Regions from separate parts of the Nonomuraea sp. NPDC049400 genome, predicted to be linked through region 3. Evidence: riboswitches for the same ligand, from Rfam matches in the RefSeq annotation. Region 3 holds a riboswitch; each other region holds the start of a gene.
What was found. Region 3 has a riboswitch for cyclic di-AMP ahead of ACIBVN_RS06685 (NlpC/P60 family protein). Riboswitches for the same ligand answer to the same signal wherever they lie in the genome.
Positions count from the first base shown of each region.

Region 1: it holds a riboswitch for cyclic di-AMP, as region 3 does, so the genes downstream of both, ACIBVN_RS13700 (coiled-coil domain-containing protein) here and ACIBVN_RS06685 (NlpC/P60 family protein) in region 3, are expected to answer to the same signal.
Region 2: it holds a riboswitch for cyclic di-AMP, as region 3 does, so the genes downstream of both, ACIBVN_RS15815 (hypothetical protein) here and ACIBVN_RS06685 (NlpC/P60 family protein) in region 3, are expected to answer to the same signal.

Region 1 is NZ_JBITMP010000008.1:12,223-18,743, reverse strand. Features, by position in the region: gene ACIBVN_RS13725 (hypothetical protein) at 1-469, shown strand, start outside; gene ACIBVN_RS13720 (uridine kinase) at 472-1,107, shown strand; gene ACIBVN_RS13715 (50S ribosomal protein bL37) at 1,155-1,232, opposite strand; gene ACIBVN_RS13710 (DeoR/GlpR family DNA-binding transcription regulator) at 1,366-2,145, shown strand; gene galT (galactose-1-phosphate uridylyltransferase) at 2,142-3,233, shown strand; cyclic di-AMP (ydaO/yuaA leader) riboswitch at 3,286-3,426, shown strand; gene ACIBVN_RS13700 (coiled-coil domain-containing protein) at 3,432-4,388, shown strand; gene ACIBVN_RS13695 (hypothetical protein) at 4,865-5,338, opposite strand; gene ACIBVN_RS13690 (WGR domain-containing protein) at 5,512-6,477, opposite strand.
Region 2 is NZ_JBITMP010000009.1:94,200-100,720, reverse strand. Features, by position in the region: gene ACIBVN_RS15835 (ABC transporter permease) at 1-606, shown strand, start outside; gene ACIBVN_RS15830 (rod shape-determining protein) at 751-1,752, opposite strand; gene ACIBVN_RS15825 (class I SAM-dependent methyltransferase) at 1,887-2,453, shown strand; gene ACIBVN_RS15820 (DUF5302 domain-containing protein) at 2,567-2,767, shown strand; cyclic di-AMP (ydaO/yuaA leader) riboswitch at 2,937-3,072, shown strand; gene ACIBVN_RS15815 (hypothetical protein) at 3,262-3,954, shown strand; gene ACIBVN_RS15810 (alpha/beta fold hydrolase) at 4,001-4,846, shown strand; gene ACIBVN_RS15805 (aminotransferase class III-fold pyridoxal phosphate-dependent enzyme) at 4,870-6,084, opposite strand; gene ACIBVN_RS15800 (carbohydrate kinase family protein) at 6,081-6,521, opposite strand, start outside.
Region 3 is NZ_JBITMP010000004.1:147,705-154,225, forward strand. Features, by position in the region: gene ACIBVN_RS06665 (Lsr2 family protein) at 161-493, opposite strand; gene ACIBVN_RS06670 (RDD family protein) at 1,010-1,498, opposite strand; gene ACIBVN_RS06675 (RDD family protein) at 1,610-3,076, opposite strand; gene ACIBVN_RS06680 (amino-acid N-acetyltransferase) at 3,174-3,731, opposite strand; cyclic di-AMP (ydaO/yuaA leader) riboswitch at 4,008-4,157, shown strand; gene ACIBVN_RS06685 (NlpC/P60 family protein) at 4,163-5,206, shown strand; gene ACIBVN_RS06690 (LuxR family transcriptional regulator) at 5,221-5,433, opposite strand; gene ACIBVN_RS06695 (winged helix-turn-helix transcriptional regulator) at 6,120-6,521, opposite strand.

The DNA.
Region 1 (6,521 bases), on a different contig from region 3:
CGCCCGCGCGGTGCTCGCGCACCACGGGTGGACCGTGCAGGAGGTCTGGTGGGAGCCGCCCGCGGGTGGCGCCCTCGCCGAACGTGAGGCGTGGGTCGTCGAGCGGGCGCGCGAGGCCGTGGAGGCGGAGAGCGCCGGTCAGGTGCTGCTGGTGGGCAAGTCGCTCGGCTCGCTCGCCGCACCGTTCGCCGCCGAACGGGGCCTGCCCGCCATCTGGCTCACCCCGTTGCTCACCATGGAGTCCGTCATCGGGGCACTGCGGCGGAGCGAGGCTCCCACGCTGCTGGTCGGCGGGGCGGCCGACAAGGCGTGGGACGGTGAGGTCGCGCGGGGCCTGGGGCACCCGTACCTCGAGGTCCCGGACGCCGACCACGGTATGGAGATCTTCGGGGACCCGGTCGCCTCGGCCCAGGTGCTCACGGATGTGACGGAGGCCATGCACCGGTTCGTGGCGGGGCTGCGCGCGTAGGCATGCGTTGGCGAGCGATCTCCCGCGACGCCCTCGTCGAGGAACTGGCGGAAAGGATCGCCGCGCGGCGGGGATGGGTTCGGGTGGCCGTGGACGGCGCGCCGGCCGCGCGTCCCGAGACGTTGGCCGACGAGCTCGTCGCGCCGCTGCGGCTGCGCGGGAGGCCCGTGCTGCGCGTGTCGGCGGGTGACTTCCTGCGGCCCGCGTCGCTGCGGCTGGAGCACGGCAGGACCGACCCGGACGCCTTCTACGAGGACTGGCTCGACGCCAAGGCGCTCACCAGGGAGGTCCTCGAGCCCCTGGACCCGGGCGGCTCGGGGCAGGTGCTGCCGCGGCTCTGGGACAGCCGCATCGATCGGGCGTACCGGGCGCCGTACCAGGAGTTGCCTCCGGGAGGGGTGCTGATCGTCGACGGGACGCTGCTGCTCGGGCGGGGGCTGGCGTTCGAGGTGAGCGTGCACGTGTGGCTGTCGGTGGGGGCGCTGGAGCGCGCAACGCCCGAGGACGAGCTGTGGCGGCTGCCCGCCTATGAGCGGTACGAGCGGGAGGCACGGCCCCAGCAGGCCGCCGACGTCGTGGTCAGGGCCGATCACCCGGACCGGCTCGCCGTGCGGCTGACGCCGGACGGCGGCGCGTAAGCGGCGCAGACAAAGGAGGGTGGCCGCCGGGAAAGGCGGCCACCCGATCAACGCGCCGTGGGGCGCTTGCCGTGGTTAGCCTTTTTCTTCTTGCGTGCCCTGCCCTTGCGTGCGCGCCTGGCCATAGCTCGCCTCCGATGATCGGCCGGAACCAGAGCGTCTCCCGCCTGCCCTGACCAGCGCAAGCGCACCACGCGAACTAACATTCCCCAACAATTCCGTGTCATAATTTGGTGGAATCTGTTGGAAGGAGCGGGTGTGCTCGCACAGCAGCGTCAGCAGACGATCCTCGAACGCGTGCGCAGCAACGGCGGAGTCCGGGTCGCGGACCTCGTTCGCGAGCTCGGCGTCTCCGACATGACGATTCGCCGCGACCTCGAGGTGCTGGCCGAGCGCGGGCTGCTGGAGAAGGTCCACGGCGGCGCCACCGCCCTCGGTCCGGGCTCGACCGAGGAGCCGGGCTTCACCGCCAAGTCGGCCCGCCAGCAGCAGGAGAAGGAGGCCATCGCGCGGCGCGCGGCCGGCCTCGTCAGGCCGGGCACGGCCGTGGCGCTCTCGGCGGGGACCACCACGTGGGCGCTGGCCCGCCACCTGATCGGCGTACCCGAGCTGACGGTGATCACCAACTCGATCCCCGTCGCCGAGGTCTTCCACCGGAACCCGCGTTCTGACCGCACGGTCGTGCTGACCGGCGGTGTACGCACGCCGTCCGACGCCCTGGTGGGCCCGGTGGCCGTGGCCGCGATCCGCCGCCTGCACGTGGACACGCTCTTCCTCGGCGTGCACGGGATGAGCGTGCGGGCCGGGTTCACCACGCCCAACCTGCTGGAGTCGGAGACCGACAGGGAGCTGGTGGCGGCCGCCACCAAGCTGGTCATCCCCGCCGACCACACCAAGTGGAACACGGTCGGCATCAGCACGATCGCCGAGCTGAGCGAGGCCGACGTGGTCATCAGCGACGCGGGACTGCCCGAGGACGCACGCACGGAGCTGGCCGAACGGGCCGGAGAACTGATCATCGCGGAGGGCTCGCCTTGAAGCGCACCATCACCCACCTGGCCGACGGCCGAGAGCTGATCTACTTCGACCGGCGGGACGACGCCGACAGGAGCGCGATCGACCGGCGCATGCTCGACCCGCGGCCGGTGGCCTCCGAGCTGCGTTACGACCCGCTGACCGAGGAGTGGATCGCGATCGCGGGGCACCGGCAGACGCGCACGTTCCAGCCGACGGGCACGGCGAGCGAGTGCCCGCTGTGCCCGTCGTCGGACACCCGGTCGTCGGAGATCCCGGCGCACGACTACGACGTGGTGGTGTTCGAGAACCGGTTTCCCTCCTTCTCCGGAAATTTCGGGACTTATTCGGAAGTGGGTGGCTTGAGCGAGGTGCGGCCGGGAGCGGGGCGGTGTGAGGTGGTCTGCTTCACCTCTGAGCACTCGTCCTCCTTCTCCCGGCTCTCCACCGACCAGGTGGAGCTGGTCATGGAGGCGTGGGCCGACCGCACGGCCGAGCTGTCCGGGATCGAGGGCGTGGAGCAGGTCTTCTGCTTCGAGAACCGGGGTGAGGAGATCGGCATCACGCTCGCCCACCCGCACGGCCAGATCTACGGCTACCCGTACGTCACGCCCAGGACCAAGCTCCAGCTCGCCGCCGCCAAGCGGTACTCGAAGGGCAACCTGTTCGCCGACGTGCTGGCCGCCGAGCGGGCCGAGGGGACGCGCGTGGTGGCCGCCAACGAGCTGTGGACGGCGTTCGTGCCCGCCGCCGCACGGTGGCCGTACGAGGTGCACATCTACCCGCACCGGCAGGTGCCCGACCTGGCCGCGCTGTCGGAGGCGGAGCGCTCGGCGTTCGCGCCGCTCTACACCTCGGTGCTGCGGGCCTTCGACGACCTGTTCGGCGTCGTGATGCCGTACATCTCGGCCTGGCACCAGGCGCCCGTACGGCAGGACCGTGAGCTCGCGTACCTGCACCTGGAGCTGTTCAGCATCAGGCGGGCGCCGGGCAAGCTCAAGTACCTGGCCGGCTCGGAGTCGGCGATGGGCGCTTTCGTGAACGACGTGCTGCCGGAGGAGGCCGCGCGTATGATTCGATCACAAGTAGATCACTATCAGATTTCTTATTAGGGTCGCATTACTCGTGATCTACCACTAACATCCCTTTTGCACCGGCTGTAACGGCCGTTGCGCGCCTAATCCCGGGCGTGTCGCCCGGGAGCCGGGGACCCACCTAGTTCTGGGGTGAATCCGACCACGTGTCGGTAGGGCACCTCCGCGCCCGAACCCGTCAGCTAACCCGGTCGGCAGAGGGAGAGGAACATCCACGTGGCGGCTGCGTCCCCCGTGCGCCTTGTCATCGGTCTCATCACCGCCGCGGCCGTCGCAGTCCTGCCGGTGACCGCGGCGTCAGCCGCGCCCAAACCGTCGGAGGCCGAGCTCCGCGCCCAGCTCAAGCAGCTCAACAGCAAGGTCGACAAGCTCATCGAGAAGTACAACCTCAAGCGTGTCGAGCTGGCCAAGGCGCGGGAGGCCGCCAAGGTCGCCAAGGACCGCCTGGCCGCCGCGGAGCAGGCGGTGGTGGCGGCCGAGCAGCGGGTCGCCGACATCGCCAGGATGCGCTACCAGAGCCACGACCCCTCGCTGCCCGCCTTCCTGCTGCCCACCAACGGCGGCGCCGTGGCCCTGCTGGAGCAGCTCACGGCCGAGCAGCAGGCCGTCGTGGACGGTGTGGCCAAGGCCCGCGACGAGAAGAAGAAGGCCTCCGACGAGGCCGCCGCGCTCGCCACCCAGATCAGCGCGGACGCCAAGGACGTGGCCGAGCAGCGCGAAGACGCCCAGGACGTCATCAAGGACATCCAGAAGAAGCTCCAGGACCTGGTGCCGTTCGGCCCCGGCCGCAACACGAACGGCAGCTGGGCCCCGGAGCTGCCCACGGGCTCGGACAACATCACGGCCCGCACGCGGCTGATGAAGGCGCAGGTGGAGAAGAACTTCAAGCTGCCGTACGAGGTGGGCTGCTTCCGCTCCGGCTCCAGCGGCGAGCACCCGCTGGGGCGGGCCTGCGACTTCATGATGAGCACCGGCGGGACGACGCCGTCGGCCGTCAACAACGCCCTGGGCGACCGCATCGCGGAGTGGGCACTCAAGAACAAGGACAAGCTCGGGGTCAAGTACGTGATCTGGAAGCAGCGCATCAACATGGGCTCAGGCTGGCGGGCCATGTCGGACCGGGGCAGCATCACCGAGAACCACTACGACCACGTGCACATCTCGATGAACTAGAAATGGGACGAATCGCATCTAATGAGCTATTCGCTCACTTGCAGATGGCGTTTACCCACGGGACCGTCGACCACACCGGTCCAGCTGGCAACGACCTGGCGGAGTTGATCCGTCGACAGCAGGACCTCTTCGCCGCGCGCCATGAGCCAATCGAAGGGTGAGAAGGGTGGCTGTGGAGGGGGCCGCTCATCTGGTTCTGTCGGATGGTGTGGTGCCCTTGCGCCCGGCAGAAGCCGTGTTCGAGGCGATGCTGGCTGGATGGGAGCGGCAACAGCGGGCCCGTCTGCTGGCGACCTCGACGATTCGAACACGGGTGGATCGTGTCCGCCGGTTTGCTCTGTTCACCGGGACGTCGCCCTGGTCAGGGGCTGTGAGGGGACGTCGATCGCCCTCGGGCGCCCTCGGGCGTGGTCAGCGCAGCGCAGCGAACGCGCCGCTGGGCGTCTTGCGCAGCCAGCCCCGCTCGGCCAGCCGTTTCAGCTTGGCCCGCACGCCTCCCACCTGACCCGACTCGAAAGGCAACCCAGCTGCGCGCAGATCGCCTTGCAGATCACCCGACCGTCGGCGGTGCGCACCGCCTCCAGCAGCGCCTGGTAGTCGACGGCAGCTCGTGTGCGCTCGTGGCGCGCTCCCGGTGGGGGATCAGCAGCCCTCGGGGGCGGCTCGGCCACGCGCCGGGCCGGCAGCGCCACCCGGTACATCGGCACCACCTCGATCTCGCCGCCGCCGTCGCCTATGTTCTCGGTGTCGTCATGGGCGGCCTGAGCTGCCCGAACAGGCTCTCCCTGCAGCTCGTCTTCGGCCAGCAGTTGGGCGATCACCTGCTCGGCCTGTTTGGCCAGTTCCGTGCGACGCGCGGTGAGGCGTTCCAGAAGCGACACCGTACCTCTACCGCGGTCATTCACAGACGGCGCAATTCCCGCGCAAAGGATCATCGTGAACGCGATCATCCGGACCGTGACGGATCATGAAACGTGCGTGATCCCTCAGGCAAACGATCATCCGCACTGAACCCCTGGCACCACCAGGAAGAGCACGTCCAGCGGAGCTCACACCAGGCCCTTGACCTGCCACTTCAATAGGGACCAACCCAATCGTGGCGTCTCCGGAAGGGATAGGCAAACTAGCGGACGAACCTGCCGACCCTGTCCAAGGTGTCGGTTGTGAGGTCGGCGGGCCCGAGAGCAAGGACCTCGCCCCGGAACGACCGAACCTCCACGAAGCTCTTCGGCGTCGAGACCGCCAGCCGGCGCAGCAGATTCCCCGCCCCCTCCAGCGTGCCGGTCTTGAACTTGGCCCGTCTCAACGTCTCCCGATCACCCATCCCCTCGAACGGCCCGCTCGCGCTCCGCAGGTCGTAGCGCAGGTCGGTCACCGGTAGGGGAGCGCGATCCCAGGTCGAATTCGGTAGCGAGCCATGTCCTTGGGTCCGCGCCTCGACCCACGTCCCGGTGTCCGCGTCGCCGATCTCGCAGTCGTGGATCGGATACGCGTAGGCGACGCGCCCTTCGTAGACGTTGCTGATCAGCTGCGGCGAGCACAGCAGCGCGTGGCTGAACGGCCCGATCAGCGCGTCCAACGGCAACTTGTGATGCGAACTGCCGTCGAAGGCCAGCTCCCGGCGCGGCACGAGGAAATCCAGGAACGCGCGGACCAGCTCCGGGTCATGGCAGGCCTCCTTTACGGGGAACATCAGGCCCCTGCGCCCGTCGTCCGTCAGTACGGCATAGCGCCAGAAGCGCCCGATCCCCAGTCGCACGGGCATGACGTACACGCTGTCGTAGGCATCGAGCGGCTCGTAGCCGGAATCCAGGATGTCGAGAAGCGAGCCTACGTGCCCCGGAGCCGGTGCGGGGGCAGGCTCGGGCTCGGGTGTCACGACCTCGACGTAGCCCTCGCGCCGCTTCTCGTCGATCTTCTTGTTGAAGTGACGTACGGCATGCGCCTCGTCGTCGAGGGTCATGCTCGTCCCCCGCAGGGTGCCACCCGCCATCCCCCACGCCATGTGACAGCGGATGCCTTCGCGCTCGATCTGCCAGAGCCGTACAACACCGTCGGAGCGCTTCTCGAAACTGCGTAGTCCTGACATATCGGGATCTTCTCAGGGTGCAGGTGACTGCGGAACACGCGATG
Region 2 (6,521 bases), on a different contig from region 3:
GCCACCGACCTGGACAGCGGCGTCCTGGTCGGCTGGCCGGTGGCGGAGTCCAGGCTGGGCTTCGACGGACACCCGACGACGCTCTACACCCGCTCCGACGAGGCCAAGCTGGAGGCCGTACGCCAGGTGCTGGCCGGGACCGCCAACCCGGAGGCGCCCAACGAGGTGGACGTCTCCCGGCCCTCCGACGCCCTCGCCGCCAAGCAGGCGACCAGCCAGGCGTTCGCCAACCTCCTGCTGGGGGTGGGCGCGGTGGCGCTGCTCGTGGGCGGGGTCGGCGTGGCCAACACCATGGTCATCTCGGTGCTGGAACGCCGCGCGGAGATCGGCCTGCGCCGCTCCCTCGGAGCCACGCGCGGCCAGATCCGCACCCAGTTCCTCGCGGAGTCGCTCCTGCTGTCGGCTCTTGGCGGGGGTGGGGGGATCCTGCTGGGGACGGGTGTCACGATGGGGTACGCGCTGTACAGCGGCTGGCCCTCGGTGGTGCCCGCCTGGGCCACCGTCGGCGGCCTCGCGGCGACCCTGGTCATCGGCGCGGCAGCGGGGCTCTACCCGGCGATCCGCGCCTCCCGCCTGTCCCCGACCGAAGCCCTCTCCACCCCCTGACGCCGCACGGCCCCCGCACTCGCACACGACCACGCCGCTCGGCCCCCGGCCCCGCGCACTCGCACTCGACCACGCCGCACGGCCTGGGTGCGCCGTCTCATGCGCGTCGGGGGCTCGGACGCGACGCCTGGCTCGGCTGAGCGGTCACTTGTCCGGCCCGGCCCAGGCGAGGGCGTTGCGGAGCCGGGCGATCAGGCCCAGGTCGTCCACGAACCGGCCCAGGCCGAGGGCCACGCACTCCAGGGGCCGCTCCGCCCTCCGTACCGGCATTCGCAACGACGCCCGCAGCCGCCGCGCGAGCCCCCGCAGCAGCGCGCCGCCTCCTACCAGCACCGCGCCCCGCCCCCCGAGGTCCGCGGCGAGCTCGGCCGGGCATCGCTCGACCGTGTCCATCGCCGCCCGCACGATGGCCTCGACCGGCTGCCTGGTCGCCTCGTAAACCTGCTGGACCGGCAGCCGTACCTCGCGCTCCTGGCCGGTGTCCGGGTCACGGGCACGCATCGTCACGTGCCGGTTCAGCGGTTCCCACTCGGCGCCGATGTGGCGTTTGGCCGACTCGGCCTCGTGCTCGTCGAGGAGGAGGCAGTGTTTGTGCTCGACCAGGCGGACGATGGCCCTGTTGACGGCCTCGCCGCCGCCGGGGACGGCCGTCGTGGCCACGGCGGCCCCGGAAGAGAGCACGGCGATCCTGGCGGAGTCGCGCCCGATGTCGATCACCATGTGCCCCGCGAAGCTGTCGACCGGCAGTCCGGCGCCGAGCGCCGCCGCGAGCGAGTGCGGGATCAGCTCGATCCGCCTGGCGTCCGCCTCGAACGCCAGGTCGCTCAGCGCCGTCCGCTCGATCGGGGTGGAGCTGTCGGGCAGCGCCATGACCAGGCGCGGCCTGGCGAACGGATTGCGCTGCACCTTGCTCAGGAAGTGCCTGACCATGCGCCAGGTGAGCTCGCCGTCGACCGGCAGGCCGCCGCTGACCGGCCAGCACGTCTCGCCGTCGGTCGCGTCCGCGCCGTACGCGATGACCTTGCCGGTGCGGTCGTCGAGCACGACAGCCGAGGGCTCGTCGAGCACGATGCCCTTGCCCCGGGCATAGATGCGCGTGCTCGTGCCTCCCAGATCCACCGCCAGGTCACGGCCGAGGAGGCTCATGGCAGGACCGGGGGCTTGACCATCATGCCGGGTCTATTTCCTGAGCTGCTCCAACCCAACACCAGGAACCGAACGGTTCCCTTTTACCTAGGCGTATCTTGTCCGGCAGCACCCCGACGCCAGGAGGACCGGCAGTGCTCGACTACGACCTCGAGGCCGAACACTACGACGAGACCCGGGGCGGGCTGCCGCGTGCCGTGGCCGCCGCCGACGCCGTGCGCCGCCTCGTATCCGGTGGCACGCTGCTCGACATCGCCTGCGGCACCGGGCTCGTGACGAGGGAGCTGGCCGGTCGGGGGCTGCGGGTGCTCGGGGTGGACGCCTCCGCGGGGATGGCGCGGATCGCCGCCGGGCGCGTGGACGTCGTGCTGGGCGACGCCCGTACGCTGCCCGTACGCGACGGCTCGGTCGACGCGGTCACCACCATCTGGCTGCTGCACCTGCTGGACGACGCCCGCCCGGTGATCGCCGAGGCCGCCCGCGTGCTGCGGCCAGGCGGAGTTTTCGTCACGACGGTCGACAAGGGAGCCGCGCACGGTACGGGAGGGCGCAGGGAGCCGTCCGACCGGGCCGGCCTGGTCGTCGAGGAGGCGGCCAGACACGGGCTCCGGCCGAGCGGCGAGACCCGATTCGTGGGACACGGGCAGGGCTGCTCAGGCCCGGACCCGGTGTTCCGCCTGATGGCGTTCACCCTCGACTGAACGTTGTCGGGTGGGTGGCAGTGCAGTCCCGCAAAGCCGGTGGGGAAGCCGGTTTCGCGTCATAAGCGGGGCCATGCGAAGCTGTGACTGTCCCCAACACCATGGAGGTCCTCATGGCGGATACACCGGAGCAGGAAGTCAGCGAAACTCCCGAGGACGAGATGAAGCGCAAGTTCCGCGAGGCGCTGGAGCGCAAGCGCAACCAGCACGCGGGCTCGGGCGCGGGTGGCAGGGGCGGTGACCCGTCGAAGATCCATGGGTCGCACGGTCCGGCTGCGAGTAAAAGATCGTTCAGGCGCAAGAGCGGCGGCTGAGGCTGGGATTTCCCAGGGGGGTACGGCACTGCCGTGCCCCCTTTTTTCTTTGTGCGGGAAGGTAGATCTTCTGCCCGATTCATGACGAAGTGTTTGCGTATGTCCGGAATGCGTGGTTAGAGTGTTGCCCAATTCACAGCCGGTGGCGTGGACCTCACCCAGGAGGGACAGCCGGCTGGCGCCGAATCCCGATCACTCGGGAACCGGGGACCCATCGCAGTTGGGGTGAATCCGACCACGTGTCGGTAGGGCATCTCCACGCCCGAACCCGCCAGCTAACCCGGTAGGCGAGATGGAGAGGACATATGAACCGCATGCCCGACCGCGTCGCACCCCCGGACAGCGTGATAGCCGCCGCCTACTGAGCGGTCCCTTCCTCAGGCTCGTTTCGCGCTCCGCGTAGCTATCTCCCCTTTGCCAGGTGCTCTGCCTAGCTACGCCCTTTTTCGAGCGAGCGCAACTCCCTGCCCCCGTCGCGAAGGACTTTACTTTTCATGTCTGCACGTTTTGGCCTGCGTTCTCTTGTCCTGCTCACCGCCTGCACCGTAAGTGCGCTCGCCGTCGCCGGCACCGCGGCTCACGCCGACTCGAACGATGATGAGAAGGTCCTGCTCAAGGGCTCGACAACGGCTTCGTACTTCTGGGACGACGCCTCCGGCCGCGCAGGTGACACCGGGCTGCCCGCCAGCGGCAAGCCCATGCAGAAGGGCCTGGCCGCCAGCCCGAGCTGGCCGCTCATGACCGAGGGTTACGTGGTCTACAAGGGCAAGAAGATGCCGTTCTTCGTCGGCGACCGCGGCCCGGGCGTGCCCTCCAACCGCGGGATCATGCTGGACCTGGACGCCAAGACGTTCGCGGAGCTCACCGGCGGCACGTTCAACTCCGACACGCTGCATGTCGACGGCAACGGTGGCCAGGGGCACATCAAGGTCGACTACGTCATCACCAAGTGGGGCAAGGGTCCGGGCAAGAAGAACTACCCCGTTCCGTTCTCGACCCGCGCCTGGGCCGAGCAGGACAACAACCCGGCCGAGCCGCCGCCCGCGGCCGCTGAGACCGCGCCCACCGAGACCGCGCCCACCTCGTTCTCGAAGACCACGGCCGCCGTCCTGGCCGGCGCCGTGGCCGTGGCCGGCGGCAGCGCGGCGCTCACCAGCGACCGCATCCGCGGCCTCATGAATCTCTGACTTCACGGGCTTTACGGGTCGCTACCAGAATGTCATTCTGGTCCTCGTGACCACCCGGGTAGCCGCGAACGGCATCGAAATCGCCTACGAGAGTTTCGGTTTGCACGAGGGCCGTCCCCTGCTCCTCATCATGGGCCTCGGCGCGCAGCTCATCCACTGGGACGAAGGGCTCTGCGAGCTGCTGGCGGAGCAGGGACACCACGTCGTACGGTTCGACAACCGCGACGCGGGCCTGTCCACGCACTTCCACGACAAGGGCGCTCCCACTTTTGGGGCGCCCTCGCCGTACCTGCTGGACGATCTGGCCGACGACGCCGCGGGGCTCATGGAGGCACTCGGATGGCCCGCCGCGCACGTGGTCGGCGCCTCGATGGGCGGCATGATCGCCCAGGCCCTGGCCATCCGCCACCCGGACCGGGTGCTGACCCTGACCTCGATCATGTCCACGCCCGGCCCCTCGGTGGCCCCGCCGACGGAGACCGCGCTCGCCGCCCTCATGGCCAGGCCCCCGGCCGACCGCGAAGCCGTGCTCGCCCAGGCGGTGCAGACCTGGTCGGTCCTCGGCTCGCCCGGATACGAGCTGGACCGCGAGAGGATCCGCGAGCTGGCCGGGCTGGCGTTCGACCGCTGCTTCGACCCCGACGGCACGGCCAGGCAACTCGCCGCGATCATGGCTTCGGGCGACCGCACGGCGCTGCTCGCGGGCGTACAGGTGCCCACGCTGGTGCTGCACGGGGAGGTCGACCAGCTCATCCCGGTCGCCGCCGGCCACGCCACGGCCGCCGCCGTCCCCGGCGCTCGCCTGGTGACCTACCCGGGCATGGGCCACGACCTGCCGCGCCCGCTCTGGCCCGCCATCGTGGCGGAGATCGCCAAGCTCACCGCCGCCTAGCCCGGTTCCGTGGGGGAGCGGGCCTAGCCGAAGTGGGCGCGGGTCTCGGCGAACGCCTGATCCGTGCCCTCCAGGGCCTTCGCCACGTCCGCCTCCGTGTGCGCGGCCGACATGAACCAGTTGTGCCACGGGTGCAGGTAGACCCCGTGCCGCAGGCAGGCGTCGCTCCAGTACATCGCGACGGAGAGATCGGCGTCCCCGTCGAAGCTGAGCCACGGGATCGTCACCGGTCCCGTCTGGTTCACCACGAACCCGTGGGACTTGGCCTGCGCGTACAGCCCCTCGCGGAGCTGCGTGCCGGCCCGCTCCATGGCCCCGATGCCGTCCGTGTCGCGCAGGGTCTCGATGGTCGCCTTGGCCGCCGCCATGGCGACCGCCGAGAACCAGAACGAGCCCGTGGAATACAGCGTCTGCGCCGGTCCGCGCAGCGCGTCTGTGCCGGTGACGGCCGCGATCGGGTAGCCGTTGGCCATGGCCTTCGACCAGGCCGTCAGGTCGGGGCGTACCCCATAGGGCTCCCAGGAGCCGCGCAGGTCGATCCGGAACCCCGCCCGCACGTCGTCGATCACCAGCGCCGCCCCGAGCCGGTCGGCCAGCGCGCGGGCGCCGCGCGCGAAGACGGGCTCCACCAGCTCCTGGTCCTCGAACGAGTCGTGCTTGAACGGCGTCACGATGATCGCCGCCACGTCCCCCTCCGCGGTCGCCGCCGCGGCCTCCAGCGACTCCAGGGAGTTGTACGTGAACTCCACCAGGTCCGCCCGCTCGTTGGGCGTCGTGCCCGACAGGGACGGCGTGCACCAGGGGTCCGCCCCGTGATAGGCGCCATGGGCCATCAGCACCTTGGTCCGGCCCGTGGCGGCCCTGGCCACCATGAGCGCCTGGGTCGTGGCGTCGGTGCCGTTCTTGGAGAACATCGCCCAATCGGCGCTGGGCACGGTCTCCACGAGCAGTTCGGTCAGCTCCACCATGATCGGGCCTGGGCCGTTGAGGCAGTCGCCGAGCGCGGCCTGCCTGGCGGCGGCCTCCTCCACACGCGGGTGCCGGTGCCCGAGCACGACCGGGCCCCAGCTGCACATGAAGTCGATGTACTCGCGCCCGTCCACGTCCCACTGCCGGCAGCCCTCGCCGCGTTCGAAGAACTGCGGGAAGCCCGGGGCGAAGAGAGCGGCGTTGAGGTGCCCGTACATGCCGCCGGGGACGACCTTCAAGGCCCGTCGGCGGAGTTCTGCGTCGGTCATCCGAGGATCCTTAGAGTCGAGTCGAGGTCGGTGAGGCCGGCGTCCGAGCCGAGCCCCGTGGCGACGCGGGCGGCGGCGGCCGTGCCCCAGCGGGCCGCGGTCAGCACGTCCTGTCCGTGCAGGAGCCCCGTCAGGAAGCCGGCGCAGTACGCGTCTCCGCAGCCGGTCGTGTCCGAGACGTCCGTCTTGATGGCGGGCACCGGCTCCGTGCCGTCGGGAGTGACCACGAGGCTGCCCGACGCGCCGAGCGTGACCAGCACACCGCGCGGCCCGTCCGCCAGCAGCGTCTGAGCGGCCTCCTGGACGTCGGAGCAGCCGGTCATGAGCAGCGCCTGCGACTCGTTCGGCAGCACGTAGTCCACGTGCGGCAGAAAAGCTCGGGCCATTCCCAATAAATCAGGCATCTCTGAAAGGAGGTCCATCGTGACGATGGTGCC
Region 3 (6,521 bases):
CGGAACACACGACCAAAACGCCCGCATATGTGCGAGGGGGAAGATCGCCATCTGGGCACACGGCATTCGAGAACCCGCCCCCCAGATACGATCATGCGCTTATGGCGGCCGCCGGGGTCCTAGGCGAACGGCATAAGCGCATGGTCGATAGGCGGCTCGCTCAGTGAGCAGCCTCGTACTTCTCGACGACCGTGGAGGCGATCCTGCCGCGCTCGCTGACCGGCAGGCCGTGGGCCTTGGCCCACTGCCGGATCTCGGAGCTCTTCTCGCGGCTCATCGCCCGGCTGCCGCCGCGACCGCGGCGACGCGTGGAGACTGCGCCCGCCCTGCGCGCGTGCTGCACGAAAGGCGTGAGTGCGTCCCTCAGCTTCTTCGCGTTAAGGTCGCTGAGGTCAATCTCATAGGACGAGCCGTCAATAGCGAAGCTGACCGTCTCATTGGCCTCGCCCCCATCGAGGTCATCGATGAGAATCTCCTGGATCTGCTTGGCCATCTACGCAATCCTTTCGCGGAGCATTGTTTCATTCGCCTGCCCAAACATATACCCGGAAAGGCGCGGAGACAATTCAGCGCTGCGGGGATTCGGCTGAGCGGCCGGTCAGTTCTGGCTCCTCGACCTGATCCTCACGGTTTCGGCGGCCTCCGAGGGCCTCGGATCGGACCAACTTCACTACGCCAAAGATGAAGGCGCCGCCCACCACGAGCGGGGGGATGAGCGCTGACAATACCTCTGTTAGGGCTTCCATTCGTCCTCGCCTCCACGGCTGACAGGGTTTCGGGGGCGCATTATGCGGATGGGAGCGCGACCAGGAGGGGCGCTGAGCCCCTCGTGACGCACAAGGCGACTACCGCCCAGACACGACCATAGCGGCGCACAGATGCCCTACGCGTCATGGGGCGCCGACATCCGGCAACCCGGACGCCCCATAGCCTAATGCCAGTCTCTCCAGGCTCCTTACCGGATCAAGGGAAAATTTTGAGAATTGGCATCCTGCCTGGTGCGGATGGCTCAGCGAAGATCTTTTACAACGTGCGTTCCGGCCAGCCTGTCGTGCGGCCCCCGTTCCAGGGGCTTGTCGATCAGGATGAGCAAACCCACACAGAACAGGAGCATTCCGGCGATCAGATTGACGACGGGAATGCCCATCAGCATGACGGGTCCCGGATAGACCAGGGACCGTTTGAGCAGCGCCCGGGGCGGAACGTCGCCCGGCGCCAGGCGAATCCTCATGATCGCCTTCCCGAACGTCCTGCCGCGCCTGGAATGCGCCCACCAGTCGTAGCCCGCATAACCCAGCCCCGCGGCCAGCCACGCGAGCACACCGGGCAGCCGGCCGTCCAGCACCTCCAGCATCCCGACAGTTCGGAAGATGCCCCATAGCGCAATGAACAGAATGTAATAGAACACCCCGAAGACGAGCGCTTCAATCGCTCGGGCGGCGAGCCGTTCCCACCATTCCGCGGGCACCCCGTCCGCCCAGGACGGTGACCCGGCCATAACCCCCACCTCGCGTCGTCAGCGGCCCAGGTCCCCTCATTTTGGTACGCCGTCCGCACATAAAACAGGGGCCGGCACGAAGCCGGCCCCTGCTTTTACCTGTCGCGAGAACTACTTGATCTTCACCACTACGGTCTTCGCCAACTTGTCGGCGAACGTCTGCTGCAGCGGCTTGTCCCAGAGCTGCGAGGCGCCGTTCACGCCCGTGCCCACAACGCCGAACAGCGGTCCGATGAACGGGATGACGCCAAGGAGGTACCAGCCCCAGGTCCCGCCCGCACGCTTGAGCGCCGCGTCGGTGGCCAGGCCGCCGGGCGGCATCCCGGCACCGACCGGCACGACCTTGATGCCCATGACCATCTTGCCGACCGTCTGGCCGTTCATCTTGGTCATGAAGAAGTCATAACCGACGTACAGCAGGGCCAGGAGGAGATAGCTGAGCATGCTCGCGACGAAGCCGCTCAGGAAGCCGCTGCTGTAACCCGTGGCGGAGTCGTAGCTCACGGTGAGCAGGCCGACGACGATGGAGATGACCGTGTAGAGGACGCCGAAGATGACGCCGTCGACGATCCTCGCCACCAGGCGCTGCCACCACTCCGCCAGCGGTGCCGGCGCTCCGGGCGGCTGCACCCCCACCGGGCCAGGCTGACCGTAGGCCTGCCCGTAGCCCGGCTGGCCGTACTGCTGCGGCTGCCCGTAGCCCTGGGCGTACTGCTGGTCGCCGTACTGCTGGCCGTAGCCCGGCTGGGCGTAACCCGGCTGGGACTGGGCCTGCTGGCCATAGCCCTGCTGGCCGTAGCCGGGCTGGGACTGCGGCTGCTGACCATACTGAGGCTGCTGGCCGTAGTCCGGCTGGGACTGGGGCTGCTGGCCGTACTGCTGCTGGCCGTAGTCCGGCTGGGACTGAGCCTGCTGGCCATAGCCCTGCTGGCCGTAGTCCGGCTGGGACTGGGGCTGCTGGCCATACTGCGGCTGCTGGCCGTAGTCCGGCTGGGCCTGCGGCTGCTGGCCGTATTGCTGGCCCGAGGGCGGCTGCTGGCCGTAGCCCGGCTGGGCGTAACCCGGCTGGGACTGAGCCTGCTGGCCATAGCCCTGCTGGCCGTAGCCGGGCTGGGACTGCGGCTGCTGACCATACTGAGGCTGCTGGCCGTAGCCCTGCTGGCCCGACTGCTGCTGCTGGCCGTACTGCTGCTGGTCATACTGGGGCTGCTGACCATACTGCGGCTGCTGGCCGTAGTCCGGCTGGGCCTGCGGCTGCTGGCCGTACTGCTGGCCCGAGGGCGGCTGCTGGCCGTACTGGGGCTGGCCGTAGCCCTGCTGACCGTGTTGAGGCTGCTGGCCGTACTGGGGCTGGCCATACTGCTGCTGTTGCTGGCCGTACTGGGGCTGCTGGCCGTAGCCCTGCTGGCCGTACTGGGGCTGCTGACCGTAGGCATCGTCCGCCCGGTAGCCGACCACAGTCACGTCGGGGTCGGGCTCGCCGGGGTGGCGACCCGCGTTCTGTTGTCCGTATTCCGGGGTGCCGGCGGGCTTGTCGCCGGAGTCGTCCTGTGGATACGGCGGCTGTCCGGTGCTCACCGTGTCACCTCGCTTCGAGTGCGCGTGTGGCACGTGTCAGGACACATGCCTGTGCTGCCCAACGTATCGACATAGGTATCAACAATCACCTTTTCAGCTAGTCAAGGTCCGCGTCACCCGATGTCAGATGGAGCAGCATGCGGGTGTTGCCCAGCGTGTTCGGCTTGACGTGTTCCAGGTCGAGGAACTCCGCCACACCCTCGTCGTACGAGGCCAGCAGCTCGGCGTAGACCTCGTGTGAGACCGGCGTGCCCTGGATCGGGCGGAATCCGTGCCTCGCGAAGAAGTCGACCTCAAAAGTGAGACAGAATACACGTCGCAGACCAAGGTCTTTAGCCTGCTGGATCAACGCGGAGACGATCCGGTGGCCGACGCCCATCCCCCGGCACTCGGGATCCACGGCCACCGTGCGGACCTCTGCGAGGTCCTCCCAGAGCACGTGGAGCGCGCCGCAGCCGACAACCTGTCCGCCTCGCTCGGCCACCCAGAACTCCTGTACGTCCTCGTACAGCGTCACTGTGGCCTTCTTCAGGAGCCGCGGACCCGCGCCCGCGTAGGTGTCCACCAGGCGCCTGACCGCGCGCACGTCGGGCGTGCGGGCTCGCCGGACCACCACCGCGGTCTCGGGCGCTGTCAGTTCGGCCACCTGCTCCATGGTTCTCCAGAGTACAGATCTCATTACGGCTCGGCCCTAACTCCCATGTCTGGGCCCATCCTGTTACATCTCGTGGCCAGATGAGCACGGAGCTCGCACCCGGTGGGGGTAAGCGCGAAAGCACGGACATAGAGGGCATAAGGTCAGTTCCGCACAGGTGATCACGAGATCACCTTGTGACCCTTCGGTTGTGAAACCTCTACAGACTTGGCAGTTCTGGTTGAGCACGAACCTGGAGTGCATTAGTGTCCAGCGACAATGTTCCCCGTATGTCGTACGGGGGGCACGCTCAATTCCCGAAAGGGGAGCCGGGGACCCACAGGTGGCGACCTCCAGCGCCATCACAGGGGTGAGTCCGAGTCTCTCGGTAGGGCTGCTCCGGCCCGAACCCGTCAGCTAACCCGGTAGGCGTCTATGAGAGGAGCTGGTTGGTGAAGCGCACGCGTGACGGTGGGAGGAAGTCAGCGGGCAAGCACGCCCGCCCTCCGGAACGGGCACGGCGGCCGCGCCACGTCGGTGTGGTGAGTCTCACAGTCGCCGCGCTGCTGTTCGCCATCCCCGTCGGTTCGGCGTCCGCGGACCCCAAGCCCTCGCTGAAGGAGCTCGCCGCCCAGGCACAGGAGCTGCACACCCAGATCGAGACGCTGACCGAGCAGTACAACGGCCAGCGGGAGAAGCTCAAGTCGGCCAAGAAGGCCTCTGAGGCGGCACAGAAGACGTTGACGACCAGCGAGACGGATCTGGCCGCCAAGCGCGCGAAGGCCGCCCTGCTCGCCCAGAACGCCTACATCACGGGCGGCTTCACCAGGACCCTGGCGTTCGCGACCTCCAAGGATCCGGAGGACTTCCTCAACCGCGCCGCGACCTCGTACGCGCTGGAGCAGGAGCAGGGCGAGGAGATCAACCAGCTCGCCAAGGCCATGGAGGCCGCCGCCCGCGCCAGGGCGGGCGCCAAGGCACGCATCGACGAGGTCCAGCAGATCGTCGACGACCTCAAGTCCAAGCGCGACAAGATCACCACGATGGTGGCCAAGGTCGAGAGCAGCCTGTTCAAGCGGGCCCTCGGCGAGGCGGGACAGCCCGGCACGCGCGCCGTGCGCGTCAACCTGCCCATCGCGGGCAGCGGCAAGGCGGCGGAGGCCGCGCGGTGGGCGCTCACGCAGCAGCTCAAGCCGTACGTCTGGGGCGCAGAGGGGCCGAGCTCCTACGACTGCTCCGGGCTGGTCATGGCGGCGTACCAGCGGGTGGGCATCTCGCTGCCGCACTACACGGGCAACCAGTGGACCGCGGGGAGGCACATCTCGCGCTCGGAGCTGCGCCCCGGCGACCTGGTGTTCTTCTACAGCGACCTGCACCACGTGGGCATCTACATCGGCGGCGGCATGATGGTGCACGCCCCGCAGACGGGCGACGTCGTACGGATCGCGTCGATCGCCAGGCGGCCGTTCGCCGGCGCCGTGCGCATCGCCGACTGACAGCCGGGTCGCGGCTAGATCAGCTGGCGGCGCGCGGCCCAGGCCACGGCCTCGATCGCCGTGGCGACGCCGATGCGGTCGCAGATGCCGCGCAATCTCCGTCGTACGGTGCGCCCGCTGATATCCAGACGTCTGCCCACCCGATCGACCGTGACTCCCCTGGCCAGCTCCGCCAGCAGCACCAAATCCGCATGGCTCAGCTCAATGTCTTCAGTGAGCACATCCACCGGGAGCCCTCCCCCCAACAGCAGAACTCGGACCTCACAGATGGGCCAAAGCCGCTCCTCGGAGACGGTAAACGCATCGTGGAAAGGACGTCAAGCATGACAATCGCCGCACTTGACGGGGGCTATTGACATGATCCGTTATATGTGACGCACTCGCGATATGTCAGAACGCCCGGCCGGCGATGAGTGATCTCTTTGGGGCTTACCGCACGCTATCAATGGGCCTCGGGACGTTCCCGATTTTGATCCGTTCGGCGCGAAGTTTCGGTGTGATCCATAAGCCGGTCATTGTCGGCTGAGCGGGCCGGGCAAGATCTTCCGCTCGTGTGGTGAACCACCAATCGCTCGCTTTGTACGGCGATTCGTAGCCTGCCGGGAGATCCAGGTCAGGCCATTGAAAAGGCCGGCCCGACGCGCCTACCGGATTGTTCGGAGCCGCTTGCTCCGCTTGGCCCGCGGGTATTCATGCGGCCGCCGCCGGGCTTCACGCGTCACCGCCCGCGCCGGAGTGCCTCGTTTCCGGGTGCGCGTACCCGGCGCCCCTCATAGCGATCATGCCGAGACCCGGGCGTCGGCGAGGTTGGAACGGGACACCCGCCGACGACCTTGACCCGATGCTGACAACCGGCCTCGGATCGGAAACCGGCAAGCCAGAAGGTAGTTCCACGACCACTTGCCGTGAGGGGTCAGGTATTGCCCGCGTCGTAGCGGTCCCTGGCCGCCTCGACGTCCTCTATGTGCGTTTCCGCCCAGTTCTTGATCGCGATCACCAGCGGCATCAGGCTCTCGCCCAGCGGGGTGAGCGCGTAGTCCACCCGTACGGGCACCGAGGGAGTGAGCGTGCGCGAGACCAAGCCGTCACGCTCCAGGGTGCGCAGGGTCTGGGTGAGCATCTTCTGGCTGACGCCCGCGATGCGCCTGGCCAGGTCGCTGTAGCGGCGTGGCCCATCCGCCAGCGCGCCGAGCAGGAGGGTGACCCACTTGTCGCTGAGGCGGTCGAGGAGCTTCCTGGAGGGGCATTGGGCGAAGTACGCGTCGAAAGCCTGCCTGGCCTCGTCGCGCCGCTCCGCCGCCGTCTTCGTGGCCAC